3 regions of the Methylobacterium sp. ap11 genome follow, and region 2 is predicted to be linked to each of the others. Evidence: riboswitches for the same ligand, from Rfam matches in the RefSeq annotation. Region 2 holds a riboswitch; each other region holds the start of a gene.

Region 1 (4,100 bases), on a different contig from region 2:
GAGGAGGACGGCGGCAGCCCCCAGCTCCATCGCCACCACCGCGTCCGAGGCGGTGCCGATGCCGGCATCCACGATCACCGGCACCGGGGAGCGGCGGCAGATCAGCTCGAGGTTCGCCGGGTTGGCGACGCCCATGCCGGAGCCGATGAGCGAGCCCATCGGCATCACGGCGGCGGCCCCGAGATCGGCGAGCCGGCTGCACACCACCGGATCGTCGTTGCAATAGGGCAACACGACGAAGCCGGACTCGACCAGCTGGCGGGTGGCCTCGATCGTCTCGGCGACGTCCGGGTAGAGCGTCTCGCGGTCGCCGATGACCTCGACCTTGATCCAGTTGGTGCCGAGCGCCTCGCGGGCGAGCTCCGCGGTCATCACCGCGTCACGAGCGGTCTCGCAGCCGGCGGTGTTGGGCAGGAAGCGCGCGCCCTTCAGCCGCGCCACCGTGTCCGAGCCGTGGCCGTGGAGCGAGATACGACGGATCGAGACCGTCACCACCTCGGCCCCGCTCGCCCGCACCGCCTCGCTCATGATGGCTTGCGTCGGGTAGCCGGCGGTGCCGATGAGGAGGCGCGAGGCGAGCGTCGTGCCGGCGATGACGAACGGGTCGTCGTGGGAGTCGGTCATGGGGTTTCTCCAGATTTCATAGGCAGTTCGTAGGAGCGTGTTGCCGATATCCCGCCCACGACCTCATCCTGAGGTGCGGGCGATCGAAGATCGCTGAGCCTCGAAGGAGGGCTCCAGAAGCCGCTGCGATCCCTGGAGCCCTCCTTCGAGGTCAGTCCATCTCTGATGGACTGACACCTCAGGATGAGGTCGAGAGTGGGGGAAGGAGAAAGCGTCCGTGATGCTGCGCGACCCCATTGAACGATCTGACAACCACTACCCACCCTGCATGGCGCGCACGATCTCGACGCGGTCGCCCTCGCCGAGCGGCGTCTCGGCCCAGGCGCGCTGGCGCACCACGGCGCCGTTGAGGGCGATGGCGAAGCCCTGGGGGCCGGGCAGATCGAGGTCGGCGGTCTCCTCGCGCCACAGGGCGTCGAGGGTGGCGGCCGCGCTGTCGCGGGGCTCGCCGTTGACGAGGATCTTCATGGGGTCTCGCGGGAGGACGGGGTGAAGCGGGCAAGGCCGAAGGGCGCGGCGACCGGCAGCGTCTCGCCGCGCAGGACCAGGGCGGCGACCGCCTCGGCGGTGACGGGGGCGAGCAGGTAGCCGTTGCGGTGATGGCCGGCGGCGAGCACGAGGCCCGGCCGCGCCTCGCCGAGAATCGGGGCGTCGTCGTCGGAGGTCGGGCGAAAGCCGCTCCAGACGCCGACCACCCGCATCTCCTCGACGCCCGGGAGGGCGCGCCGGGCGCCCTCCAGCAGGGCGTAGAGCCCGCCGGCGGTGAGGTGGGGGTCGAAGCCGGTCTCCTCCACGGTGGCGCCGACGATCAGCGTGCCGTCGGCCTTCGGCGCCATGTGGACCTGCTCGGTCCAGACGACGTGGGAGAGGTGGCCGCTGCGCGGCGTCATCTGCAGCGCCACCGACTGGCCCTTAAGCGGGCGCACCGGCAGGGCGAGATCGGGGATCAGCCCCCCCTCCCCGGCCCAGGCCCCGGAGGCCAGCACCGTGGTGCCGGCCCGCAGCGCGCCGGCCGAGGTCTCGATGCCGGTGACGCGCCCGCCCTCGCGGGTGAGCGCCGTGACGGTCGTCTCCTCGACGAGCCACCCGCCGGCCGCCCGCAGCGCCTGGCGCAGGGCCGCCATCACCCGGGCGGGGTCGACCTGGTGGTCGTCGGGGCAGAAGAGGCCGGCGGTGACGGTGGGGCGCAGGCCCGGCTCGCGGGCGCGCACCGCAGGGCCCGACAGCCACTCGGCGTTAAGCCCGTCGCGCCGCTGCAGTTCGTGGCGGAAACGCAGGCGCTCGACCTCGTCGCGGCCGAGCGCGATCACGAGCGTGCCCTCGCGGCGGTAATCGATGGTGAGACCGGATTCGGCCTCCAGCTCGTCGCGAAACGGGTGCCAGAGGCGCTGGCTCTCGACGCAGAGCGGCGACAAGCCCTCGCCGCCGGGCTCGTGCTCGGCGGCCGCCGCCAGCATGCCGGTGGCGGCAAGGCTCGCCCCGTCCCCGGCTCTGCCGCGCTCGATCACCGCGACGGCGAGGCCCGCGCGGGCGAGCCGCCACGCGACCGAGAGCCCGATCAGCCCGGCGCCGATCACCGCGACATCGGCGCGCTCCGGCAGGCGGTCGGTCCCCGGGGATGTGGCCGGCCCGCTCCGCCGTCCGATCGTCTGCGCCCTGGTCGCGTGCACCCTCGTCTCCACGGTGGCCCGAAGAGAGTTGGACAGCGCCCGGTGGCCGGATGATGCGCGGGGCCTGAGACGGCCTGTCCAATCCCTACGCCGGTATGAGCCGGATCAGGTTCGAAGGATTTCCGCGCCGACCGAGGCCGAAGGGCCTGCAGTCCAGCGGTGTCTCAGCCCCTTGCCGGGGATCTCCCTGGAACGGCCGGAATTTGGCGAGCGGGAGCCGGTTCGTCAACCGCCTGCGACCGCCCGCCGTGCCGGGCGGCGCGAAATCGGCAGCCCTTCAATCAGCAACCCTTGCCGGGCCGGTAGATCGCCATCTCCTCGGCGATGCCGTCGAGGGGATGGGTGCCGAGCAGCTCGGGATCGCCCCACAGGAAGTCGACGAAGGGCTTCGACATCAGGAGCGGCTCGGACAGGATCTTGTTGAGCTTGGCGAGCCGGCTCGCCAGATTCACGTCGCGGCCGATGACGGTGAAATCGAGCCGGGCGCCGGAGCCGACATTGCCGTAGGCCGCCTCGCCGTGGTGGAGCGCGATGCCGATCTCGATGCGGGTGGGAAAGCGCCCGGCGCGGTTGGCCTCCTCGACGCGACGCAGCGCGGCCTGCGCGGCCGAGAGCGCGCCCTGCGCCGCGCCGCCGAGGTCGTCGCCGCTCTCGCGGAAGATCGCGAGGAGCCCGTCGCCCATGTATTTCAAGACCTCGCCGCCCTCGCTCTCGATCGGCGGCACCAGGCAGTCGAAATAGGTGTTGAGCAATTCCACCGAGGCCTCGGGCGTGAGCGCGTCGGTGAGGTGGGTGTAGCCGCGCATGTCGGCGAACAGGATCGCCGAGCGGATCCGCTCGACCTGGCCGCGGCGGATGAAGCCGGCGAGGATCGCCTGGTGCGGCCCGTCGCCGACATAGACCCGCAGCACGTGGTCGAGCCGGGCGTTGAGGCCGCGCATCTCCATCACGGCCGACAGGGTCGGCACGATGAAGCGCAGGATGGCGAGGTCGTCGTCGCGAAAGCCGCGGGGATCGCGGGTCGCGAAGGTGACGCCGTTCCTGGTGCCGTTGGTGAAGAACAGCGGCACGGTGATGTAGTGGGTGTAGCCCGCGCCTTTAAGCTCCGGGACGATGCTGAACCGGTCGTCGGGCGTCTCGCGTAGATCGAGGATCAGCCACTGCCCGGTGGCGTAGACATGCGCGAACGGGCTGCGCGAGAGCGCCTTCTCGGTCGCCTCGCCGTGGGGAAAGAGGCGGAAGCTGACGCCGTCCTCCCGGGTCCAGAACCGGCCTACGCCGGAATAGTCCGAGTGCAGGGCGTCGATGGCGGTGGTCGCCCGGTCGACCGGCACGCCGAGGTCGTTCAACCGCTCGGCCATGCCGGCCAGGAGATCGCCGGATTCCGGCAGCCGCGCGCCCTCGCTGAGCAGCCAGTCGCGCAGGGCCACGCATTCGCGAAACAGGCCGATCGGAATGTCGCTCGCCTCCGACCCGTCCGCCGCGGCCGTGGGCGTCGGAGCGGAGTTGAGGCGAGGCTGGTCGTGCATGGCTCTGACATGGGCTTCGCCGTGCGGAACGGCAAGGCTTGGAAGGGGGGATCGAATGGGCCGGCCGGCCGTTCCGGCATGGCCGGGTGGAACCTTGGCGGTCGGGCCCGGATCTGGTAGCGATCGAGACGCCCCCGGGACATCCTCCCGCCCGGCCGTAAGCGTCTCACGTCAAGCAACGCGCTCCCTGGGTGGTTCCACCGGGCGGGCCGCGTCGCCTCGCTCCGGGCGGATCCCTCCGCTTCGAAAGACGCGTCATGCCCTCCCTCATCGTTCC
Region 2 (4,100 bases):
AGCAGAACTTCGGGCCGCACATCGAGCAGAAATGCGCAACCTTGTGGGCGTCTTTCGGCAGGGTTTCGTCGTGGTAGGCCCGGGCGGTGTCGGGATCCAGCGAGAGGTTGAACTGGTCCTCCCAGCGGAAGTCGAACCGGGCCCGCGACAGGGCGTCGTCCCGGACCTGCGCGGCCGGGTGGCCCTTGGCGAGGTCGGCGGCATGCGCGGCGATCTTGTAGGTGACGACGCCGGTCTTCACGTCGTCGCGGTTGGGCAGGCCGAGATGCTCCTTGGGGGTCACGTAGCAGAGCATCGCGGTGCCGAACCAGCCGATCATCGCCGCGCCGATCCCCGAGGTGATGTGGTCGTAGCCGGGCGCCACGTCGGTGGTCAGCGGGCCGAGCGTGTAGAACGGCGCCTCGCCGCACTCGGCGAGCTGCTTGTCCATATTGACCTTGATCTTGTGCATCGGGACGTGGCCGGGGCCCTCGATCATCACCTGGCAGCCCTTGCCCCAGGCGACCTTGGTGAGCTCGCCGAGCGTCTCCAGTTCGGCGAACTGCGCCGCGTCGTTGGCATCCGCGATCGAGCCCGGGCGCAGCCCGTCGCCGAGCGAGAACGACACGTCGTACTCCCGGCAGATGTCGCAGATCTCCTCGAAGCGCTCGTAGAGGAACGATTCCCGGTGCCCGGCGAGGCACCAGCGCGCCATGATCGAGCCGCCGCGCGAGACGATGCCGGTGACGCGCCGCGCGGTGAGCGGCACGTGGGCGAGGCGCACGCCGGCATGGATGGTGAAGTAGTCCACCCCCTGCTCGGCCTGCTCGATCAGGGTGTCCTTGAACACCTCCCAGTCGAGCTTGAGCGGATCGCCGCCGACCTTCTCCAGCGCCTGGTAGATCGGCACCGTGCCGATCGGCACCGGAGCGTTGCGCAGGATCCAGCCGCGGATGTTGTGGATGTTGCGGCCGGTCGAGAGGTCCATGACGGTGTCGGCGCCCCAGCGGATCGCCCACACCATCTTCTCGACCTCCTCGGCGGCCGAGGAGGTCACCGCCGAGTTGCCGATGTTGGCGTTGATCTTGACGAGGAAGTTGCGGCCGATCGCCATCGGCTCGACCTCGGTGTGGTTGATGTTGGCCGGGATGATCGCCCGCCCGCGCGCCACCTCGTCGCGCACGAATTCGGGGGTGATGAAGGGCGGGATCGCGGCCCCGAAGCTCTCGCCGTCGGCGATCTTGTCCTCTGCCTGGGCCAGCATCGCCTCGCGGCACAGGTTCTCGCGGTGGGCGACGTAGATCATCTCCTCGGTGACGATCCCGGCCCGGGCGAACTCGTACTGCGTGACGAGCTGGCCGGGCGCCCCGCGCCGCACGGTGCGGGCGGCCGGGCACGGCGCCACCAGCCGGTCCTTGGCCACGAAGCCGTTATCCTCGGGCTTGACCGCCCGGGGCGCCACCGCCCCGTAGCCGCGGGCGGCGAGCCAGCCGGCGCGGATCTCGGGCAGCCCGGCGGAGAGGTCGATGCGCGCGTCGGTCTCGGTATAGGGGCCGGAGGGATCGTAGACCCGCACCGGGGCCTCGCCCGGGTCCGTCAGGGCGATCTCGCGGTAGGGCACGCGCAGGTCGGGGCGCCCGCGCGGGGCCGCATAGGCCTTCACCGAGCCGGTGACCGGCCCGGTGGTGACGGTCTTCGGAAGATCCTTGGGAAGATCTTTGGGGGGAAGATTGTGGGCGGGGATCGGTGCGTTCATGGATCTCTCCCTGGGAGACGATCCGGCCTCGAGGCGCGAGGACGCACGGGTCACGTCGGTCATGGCAGGTTCCCGTCCCTCCGCCGGTACGAACCGGATCAGGTTCAAGGGTCAGGACGCGCGCTCGTCCAATCTCAGCCCCCGTTGGCGGGGCTCCCCTCGGTAACGGGATCAATCTCCCGCCGGGTGTGAGGTTTGTCAATCGCCGGTCCGGGGGGTTCTGCCGCAAGGGACGGCATGGAGTCCGAGAACTGCGGCATCGGTGCTCCCGCGACATGACCCGCGCGACCTTGCGCCCCGCCCGCCCGGCGACCCAGATACGGACGATCCACCCCCGCCCTTGCAGAGGAGCAGGCCTTGGGACGCCGAGAGCGGCGCTGGAACGACGACGACCCCTCGACCCATGGCCCGGCAACCCGCCCGGCGGTGATCTGCCCGCTCTGCGAGCGGCCGATCCCGTCCGGCGCCCGCCAGAGCCGCCACCACCTGACGCCGAAGCTGAAGGGCGGCACCCACGGCGAGACCGTGCAACTGCACCAGATCTGCCACTCGGCGATCCATGCCCGGCACAGCGAGGCGGAGCTGGCGCGGCGGCTCAGCGACGTCGAGAGCCTGCGGGCCGAGCCGGAGATCGCCCGCTTCCTGGCCTGGGTGCGGACGAAGCCCGACGACTTCCACGCCGCGACGCGGATGACCCGGACGCGCCGGGAGACGAAGCGCAGCGTTCGGTAGCGGAGGGCTCGCCGCGGCCGATCAGGGTAAATCCCGTCTTTCGCATTTGGGCGCGATTCGCGGGATCGGGCCCGATCCGATCTTTACGTCTCCCTGGCAGCCTTCCGGCCGAACCTCCGGAGACGCCCGATGTCCGTCCGCCCCAACACCGAACCCGCCCTCTCGGTCCGGCCGGACGATCCGGTGCGCCCGCGCGCCGGGGCCGCACCGGGCACCGGGCGCCTCGCCTGGGTCGACGTCGCCAAGGGCATCTGCATCATCCTCGTCGTGATGATGCACTCCACCCTCGGGGTCGGCGAGGCGATGGGCGGCGAGGGCTTCATGCACCACGTCGTGGAGTTCGCCAAGCCGTTCCGGATCCCGGACTTCTTCCTGCTCTCCGGCCTGTTCGTCGGCCGTGTCGTCGACCGCGACTGGCGCCTCTTCGCCGACCGGCGCATCGTCCACTTCGCGTATTTCTACCTGCTGTGGATGGTGCTCCAGTCCGCGGTGAAGTACGGCCAGATCACCGACGGCGCCGGGCCCGGCGCGTTCCTGGCCCACCTCGCCCACGGCCTGATCGAGCCCTACTCGACCCTGTGGTTCATCTACCTGCTGGCGGTGTTCTCGGTCGTCGTCAAGCTCCTGCGCCGGCTGCCCTGGCCGGTGCTGCTGATCGGCGCGGCGCTTCTCCAGCTCGCCCCGGTCCATACCGGCTCGACCCTGATCGACGAGTTCTGCGACCGGCTGGTCTACTTCGTCGCCGGCTACCTGTTCGCCGCCCGGATCTTCGCCCTGGCCGACTGGGTGCGGGCGCGCTCCGGCCTCGCGCTCGCCGGCCTCGCGGCCTGGGCGCTGATCGAGGCCGTCCTCGTCTTTACGCCGACCGGGCTCACCTCCCACCCGACGCTCGCGAGCCTGCCGGTGGTGAGCCTGATGCTCGGCGCCGCGGGCGCGCTCGCCATCGTGGCGACCGCCGCCCTCCTGACCCGGGCCGGGGGTCCGGTGACCGCGGCCCTGCGCGCCTGTGGCGAGCGCTCGATCGTGATCTACCTCGCCTTCTTCCTGCCGATGGCGGCCCTGCGCACGGCGCTCGTGCGCAGCGGGGTGATCGAGGATATCGGCCTCGTCGCGCTGCTGGTGACGCTGACCGCGGTGGTGGTGCCGCTCGCCATCGAGCGGGTGGTTCGCCACACCCCGGCCCGCTTCCTGTTCCGCCGCCCGGCCGCCTTCCACCTCGTCGGCGAGGATGGCGGCCGCCCGGCGCCGCGCCTCGCCCCGGCGCCGACGGCCTGACCGCGTTCGGTCCGGGCGCCCCCTCGGCCAAGCTCTCGGCCGGCCGAATCACGCGAACCGACATGACGGCGCCCCCCGGGGCGCCGTTTTTCGTTGGTGCGCGCGACCATCGCGGACGAGCGGGTCTCACGTCAGCTAACCGTTACGCTGGTACCGCTCGCGATATACCGATACTCAAGTCGAGGACCAATCCGGGCAAAACCGTAGAACCCGCTTTACCGTCCGTAAGGCATTCCCCCGCAAGATCCCGCAAGTTCACACCCACGGGGCGAGCCTCATGGATGCGCGATTCCGCGTCATGGACGGCGCCGGTCTGCTGCTCCTGATCCTGGTCCCGTTCCTGGTCGTCGCCGCACCG
Region 3 (4,100 bases), on a different contig from region 2:
CTCGTAGCGCACCACGTCCAGGGCGGCGGCCAGCGCCGCGGCGCCGGCCCGGCGGCTGTCCAGCGCCTCGCGGCCGATCATGGCAAAGCCGATGCGGTGGCCGTGCGGCAGGAACCGGGTGGAGACCGGCACCCTGGCGCGCAACGCCGCCAGGGTGGCATCGCCGCCATACGCCATGACGCAGTCGGCGGCGCCGAGGAACGTCGCCTCGACGCCGCCCTCGCCGCCCTTCCACCAGGTCATCGCCAGGCACTCGCCGAGTTCGGGATCGGCCTCGGCGATCGCCCGCGCGAACCAGCCGGCGGTGAGCGGTTCGGCGGAGGCGAGCTTGCCGACCGTGCCGGCCTTGACCAGCAGCCCGGCGACGAGGCTCCACAGCGGCAGGGCCGGAACGTTGCCGGCCCAGACGTGCAGCAGCAGGTCGGGCCCCCGCGCCCGCACGAACCCGCCCTTCACCGCCGGCCGGAAGCCGTCGAGCACGCCCGGATCGGAAAAGTCCTCGGCGAGGAAGCGCAGGAGCTGCGGCCGCCGAAAGGTCTTGAGGTAGCGCGTCAGGCCGAGCCGCACGGTCTCGGCATCGTAGCCGGTGACGACCGGCAGCAGCGCCTCGGCCTTGCGGCGCGAGGGGTGGGTGCGGTCGAGGAGGCAGGCGCTCGCCCGGTCGATCGCCGCGACGATGCGGGCGGTCTCCATGCCCCGCAGGGTATCCTGTGCGCGGGCCCGGATATGGGCGCAGAGCGACCGGGCCCGGGTCTCGTCGAGCACCGGCAGGGCGACCGCGACCGTCTCGCCCCAGGCCCGGTGCACGACGACCCGCCGGCCGGCCATGCCGGCGAACGGCCCCGGCAGGTAGCCGGCCTCCTCGACCGCGCTCATCCCGCAATCGCTCATGCCTTCGTCGTTCATCCTTGCGCGGCGGCCAGGAACTCGGCCACCGCGACCGAGCAGCCGCGGGAGGCCGAGCCCTCGACCCGGCCGAGCAGCCGGAAGCCGCCCGGCACGATCACCCCGGCATCCTCGGTCAGGATCGCCGAGACCGAGTTGAAATGGGCGAGGTCGTGGTGGACCAGCACGCCGGTCTCGCCCTCGGGCAGGTCCCGGCCGGTCAGCGGATCGACGACGCGACTGCGGATCCAGTGCGGGCCGGACTTCACCGGCGGGCAGACCGCGTTGCCGTCGTCGTAGAACTGGGTGCTCAGCTCGGTCATGCCGTACATGTTGAGGCAGGCCTCGCGGGGCACTCCGAAGGTCCGCGAGAGTCCGTCGTAGAAGGCGTCGGGCTCGATCTCCCGCGACTGGCCCTTGAAGCCGCCTGTGTCGAACAGGAAGCTGCCGGGCGGCAGGGCGATGCGGCGGCCCTGCGCCGCGAGGGCGTCCATCACCGGCACGAAGGCGTAGGTCGCGCCGAGCAGCGCATAGGGCTCGCCCGAGGCCTCCGCCTCCGCGAGCGCCGCCAGCAGCCCGTCGAGGTCGAGCCCGCCGGGGCCGACGAAGACCGCGCTGTCTGGCGTCCCGAAACGCGCCTTGGCCAGGGCCAGGTAGTGGGCGAGCGACGAGTTCGGGAGCGTCGCCTCGTCGGGAAACAGCAGGCCCATGCGGATCGTGTCGCGCCCACGCATCACCCGGGCGGCGAAGCCCGCGAGCATCGAGCGGTCGTAGACCGCGAGCGTCGGGTGGTAGCTGCGGCCGCGCCCGCTGCCGGTGGTGCCGCTCGTCATGAACACCCGCTCGGCCTCGTCGGCCGGGCAGCAGCTCAGGGTGAGGTCCTTGAACGCCTTGATCGGGACCGCCGGGATGTCGCGCCAGCGCCGCACGCTGAGCGGCGTGCGCCCGCGCGCCTGGGCGAAGCGGCGATAGGGGGCGTTGTGCGCGTACTGGTGGGCGAAGAGCCGCAGCGCCATCGCCTCGAACTCCGCCTCGTCCGCCCCCGGCCGACCGATGAAGTCGACCAGGGCCTCGACGATCTCCGCTTGCGACATCACGGCCACCTCGCGCCCCATCGTGGGCGTCGGCCGTGCCGGGCGTGAGATCCTGCGCGAAAAGACGGCTGGCGGCAGCGCCCTCGTGGCGGCGCCATGGCGGCCGTGCCGGTCCCGCATCCCTCCGCCGGCATGACCCGGATCAGGTTCATAGGGTCACCGCGGCGCCCGGACGGGTCCGGGCCGGCGGAATCTCAGCCTCCTCGCGAGGCTCCCCTGGGAAGGCCGGACAGTGGGGGGCGGGGGGGCGGGTGTCAAGGCGAGGCCTTACGGCCGCGCCAGCCCCTCGGCGAGGCGCCGGAAGGCGTCGAGGGCCTTGGCCAGGGTCGCCTCCGGGGCGTCCGACGCCGCGACCCAGAGGGCGGCGTGGAGCGAGGCGCCGTTGAGGAGGCGCGCCGCCGCCTCCGGGTCGACGGGGGGGATCGCGCCGCCGGCGACGAGCGCCCGGATGCGGCGCGTCGTCTCGGTGAGGCACGCATTCTGGCTCGGCCAGGTCGAGGGATCGCCCAGCACCGCCGGCCCGTCGAGGAGCACGATGCGCTGGATCTCCGGCTCCAGCGCCATCTCGATATAGGCCCGGTACTCGTCGAGGAGGCCCTGCCACGGGGTCTGCGCCCGCTCGCCGACGACGGCCAGGCGCGCCGCCATCTCGGCGTCGATCCGGTCGATGACCGCCTGGAGCAGGCCCTTCTTGTCGCCGAAATTGTGATAGAGCGCGCCGCGCGTCAGCCCGGCCGCGGCGGTCAGGTCGTCCATCGAGGACGCGGCGAAGCCCCTCGCCGCGAAAGCCTGCCGGGCGGCCTCGATCAGCCTGGCCCGCGTCTCCTCCATCATCTGCGCGCGTCGTCCCGCCACCCGATCCGCCTCCATCGGCATACGCCGCGCATGTCATTTGGCATACGTCGCGTATGTGAATTGACATACGGCGCGTATCCATGCTCAATCGCATACGGCCCGTATATCAAATCGCGGTCCGGAGGAGCAATCCATGGCGCAGACCCGTTCGACCCGCGACGCGATCGTCCCGCCCGGCCGGCAGGCGCTCTACGACAAGCACCGCTACTCGGCGGCGATCCGCTCCGGCGACTTGCTGTTCGTCTCCGGCCAGGTCGGCAGCCGCGAGGACGGCTCGCCCGAGCCGGATTTCGAGGCCCAGGTCGCCCGTGCCTTCGCGCGGCTCGACGCCGTGCTGGAGGCGGCAGGCTGCACCTTCGACGACGTGGTCGACGTCACGACCTTCCACACCGACCCGGAGGCGCAGTTCGACGCGGTGATGCGGGTGCGCGACCGGGTGATCGGCGCGCCGCCCTACCCGAACTGGACCGCCGTCGGGGTGACGTGGCTCGCGGGCTTCGCCTTCGAGATCAAGGCGATCGCGCGGATTCCGGCGCGCGGCTGAGGCCCGGAAGGTCGGGGGCCTCGCGCATCGCCGTCCGGCCGCGCTCCAGGATGCGGACGGGATCGCCGAAATGGGCGTCCATCTCCGCCTCGGTCTCGTCCGGGTGTCCGTCGCCGATGAAGCGGGCGAGGCGCTCGTGCTCCTCGATGAGCGCGCGGTTCTGGCGATAGCCCGCCATCATGAGCCGCAGACAGAGGCGGGTCTCGGCCTGGAGCGTGTTGTAACCGCGCGACAAACGCTCGCTCCGGGCCTCCTCGACGATGCGCCGGTGGTAATGCAGGTCGAGGTCGGCGATCTCGGCCCAGTCGCCGCTGCCGAGGAGAACGGCCATCCGGTCGGTCAGCCCCATCAGCTCGTCCGCGAGGGCGATGCGGCGCGGATCGGCCATCACCCGCCGGATCGCCGCGATCTCGAGGGATTTGCGGGTGAAGTAGATGTCGACGATGTCGTCGTCGGCGAGATCGACGACGAAGACCCCGCGATGGGGCTCCGCGCGCAGGAGGCCCTCCTGGACCAGGCGCTGGATCGCCTCGCGCACGGGGCCGCGGCTCACGCCGAACTGGCCCGCGAGCGCCATCTCGTTCAGCTGCCCGCCCGCCGGAAACTGCCCGTCGAGGATGGCCGCCCGGATCTCCGAGGTGAGCTGGCCGGCCAGCGTGCTCCGGACGACGCGGCGCAGGCCCTTCGTCCGTTCGGGCGCTTCCGGGGCATTCGACACGATG

What was found. A riboswitch is a leader RNA that binds a small molecule or an ion and turns the genes downstream of it on or off. The one in region 2 is predicted to bind thiamine pyrophosphate.
Region 1: another riboswitch for thiamine pyrophosphate. It lies ahead of thiO (glycine oxidase ThiO); the one in region 2 lies ahead of thiC (phosphomethylpyrimidine synthase ThiC).
Region 3: another riboswitch for thiamine pyrophosphate. It lies ahead of BMX97_RS19020 (LuxE/PaaK family acyltransferase); the one in region 2 lies ahead of thiC (phosphomethylpyrimidine synthase ThiC).

What each region holds. Positions count from the first base shown of each region.
Region 1 covers NZ_FOEB01000002.1:366,805-370,904, reverse strand. The annotation lists gene BMX97_RS04150 (thiazole synthase) at 1-624, opposite strand, end outside; gene thiS (sulfur carrier protein ThiS) at 880-1,092, opposite strand; gene thiO (glycine oxidase ThiO) at 1,089-2,270, opposite strand; TPP riboswitch at 2,359-2,492, opposite strand; gene BMX97_RS04135 (adenylate/guanylate cyclase domain-containing protein) at 2,576-3,823, opposite strand; gene BMX97_RS04130 (DUF2798 domain-containing protein) at 4,081-4,100, shown strand, end outside.
Region 2 covers NZ_FOEB01000008.1:132,665-136,764, reverse strand. The annotation lists gene thiC (phosphomethylpyrimidine synthase ThiC) at 1-1,735, opposite strand, end outside; TPP riboswitch at 1,794-1,905, opposite strand; gene BMX97_RS14045 (HNH endonuclease family protein) at 2,093-2,467, shown strand; gene BMX97_RS14040 (acyltransferase family protein) at 2,597-3,742, shown strand; gene BMX97_RS14035 (hypothetical protein) at 4,041-4,100, shown strand, end outside.
Region 3 covers NZ_FOEB01000013.1:23,456-27,555, forward strand. The annotation lists gene BMX97_RS19015 (acyl-CoA reductase) at 1-891, opposite strand, end outside; gene BMX97_RS19020 (LuxE/PaaK family acyltransferase) at 903-1,979, opposite strand; TPP riboswitch at 2,097-2,199, opposite strand; gene BMX97_RS19025 (TetR/AcrR family transcriptional regulator) at 2,247-2,813, opposite strand; gene BMX97_RS19030 (RidA family protein) at 2,968-3,378, shown strand; gene BMX97_RS19035 (GntR family transcriptional regulator) at 3,344-4,096, opposite strand.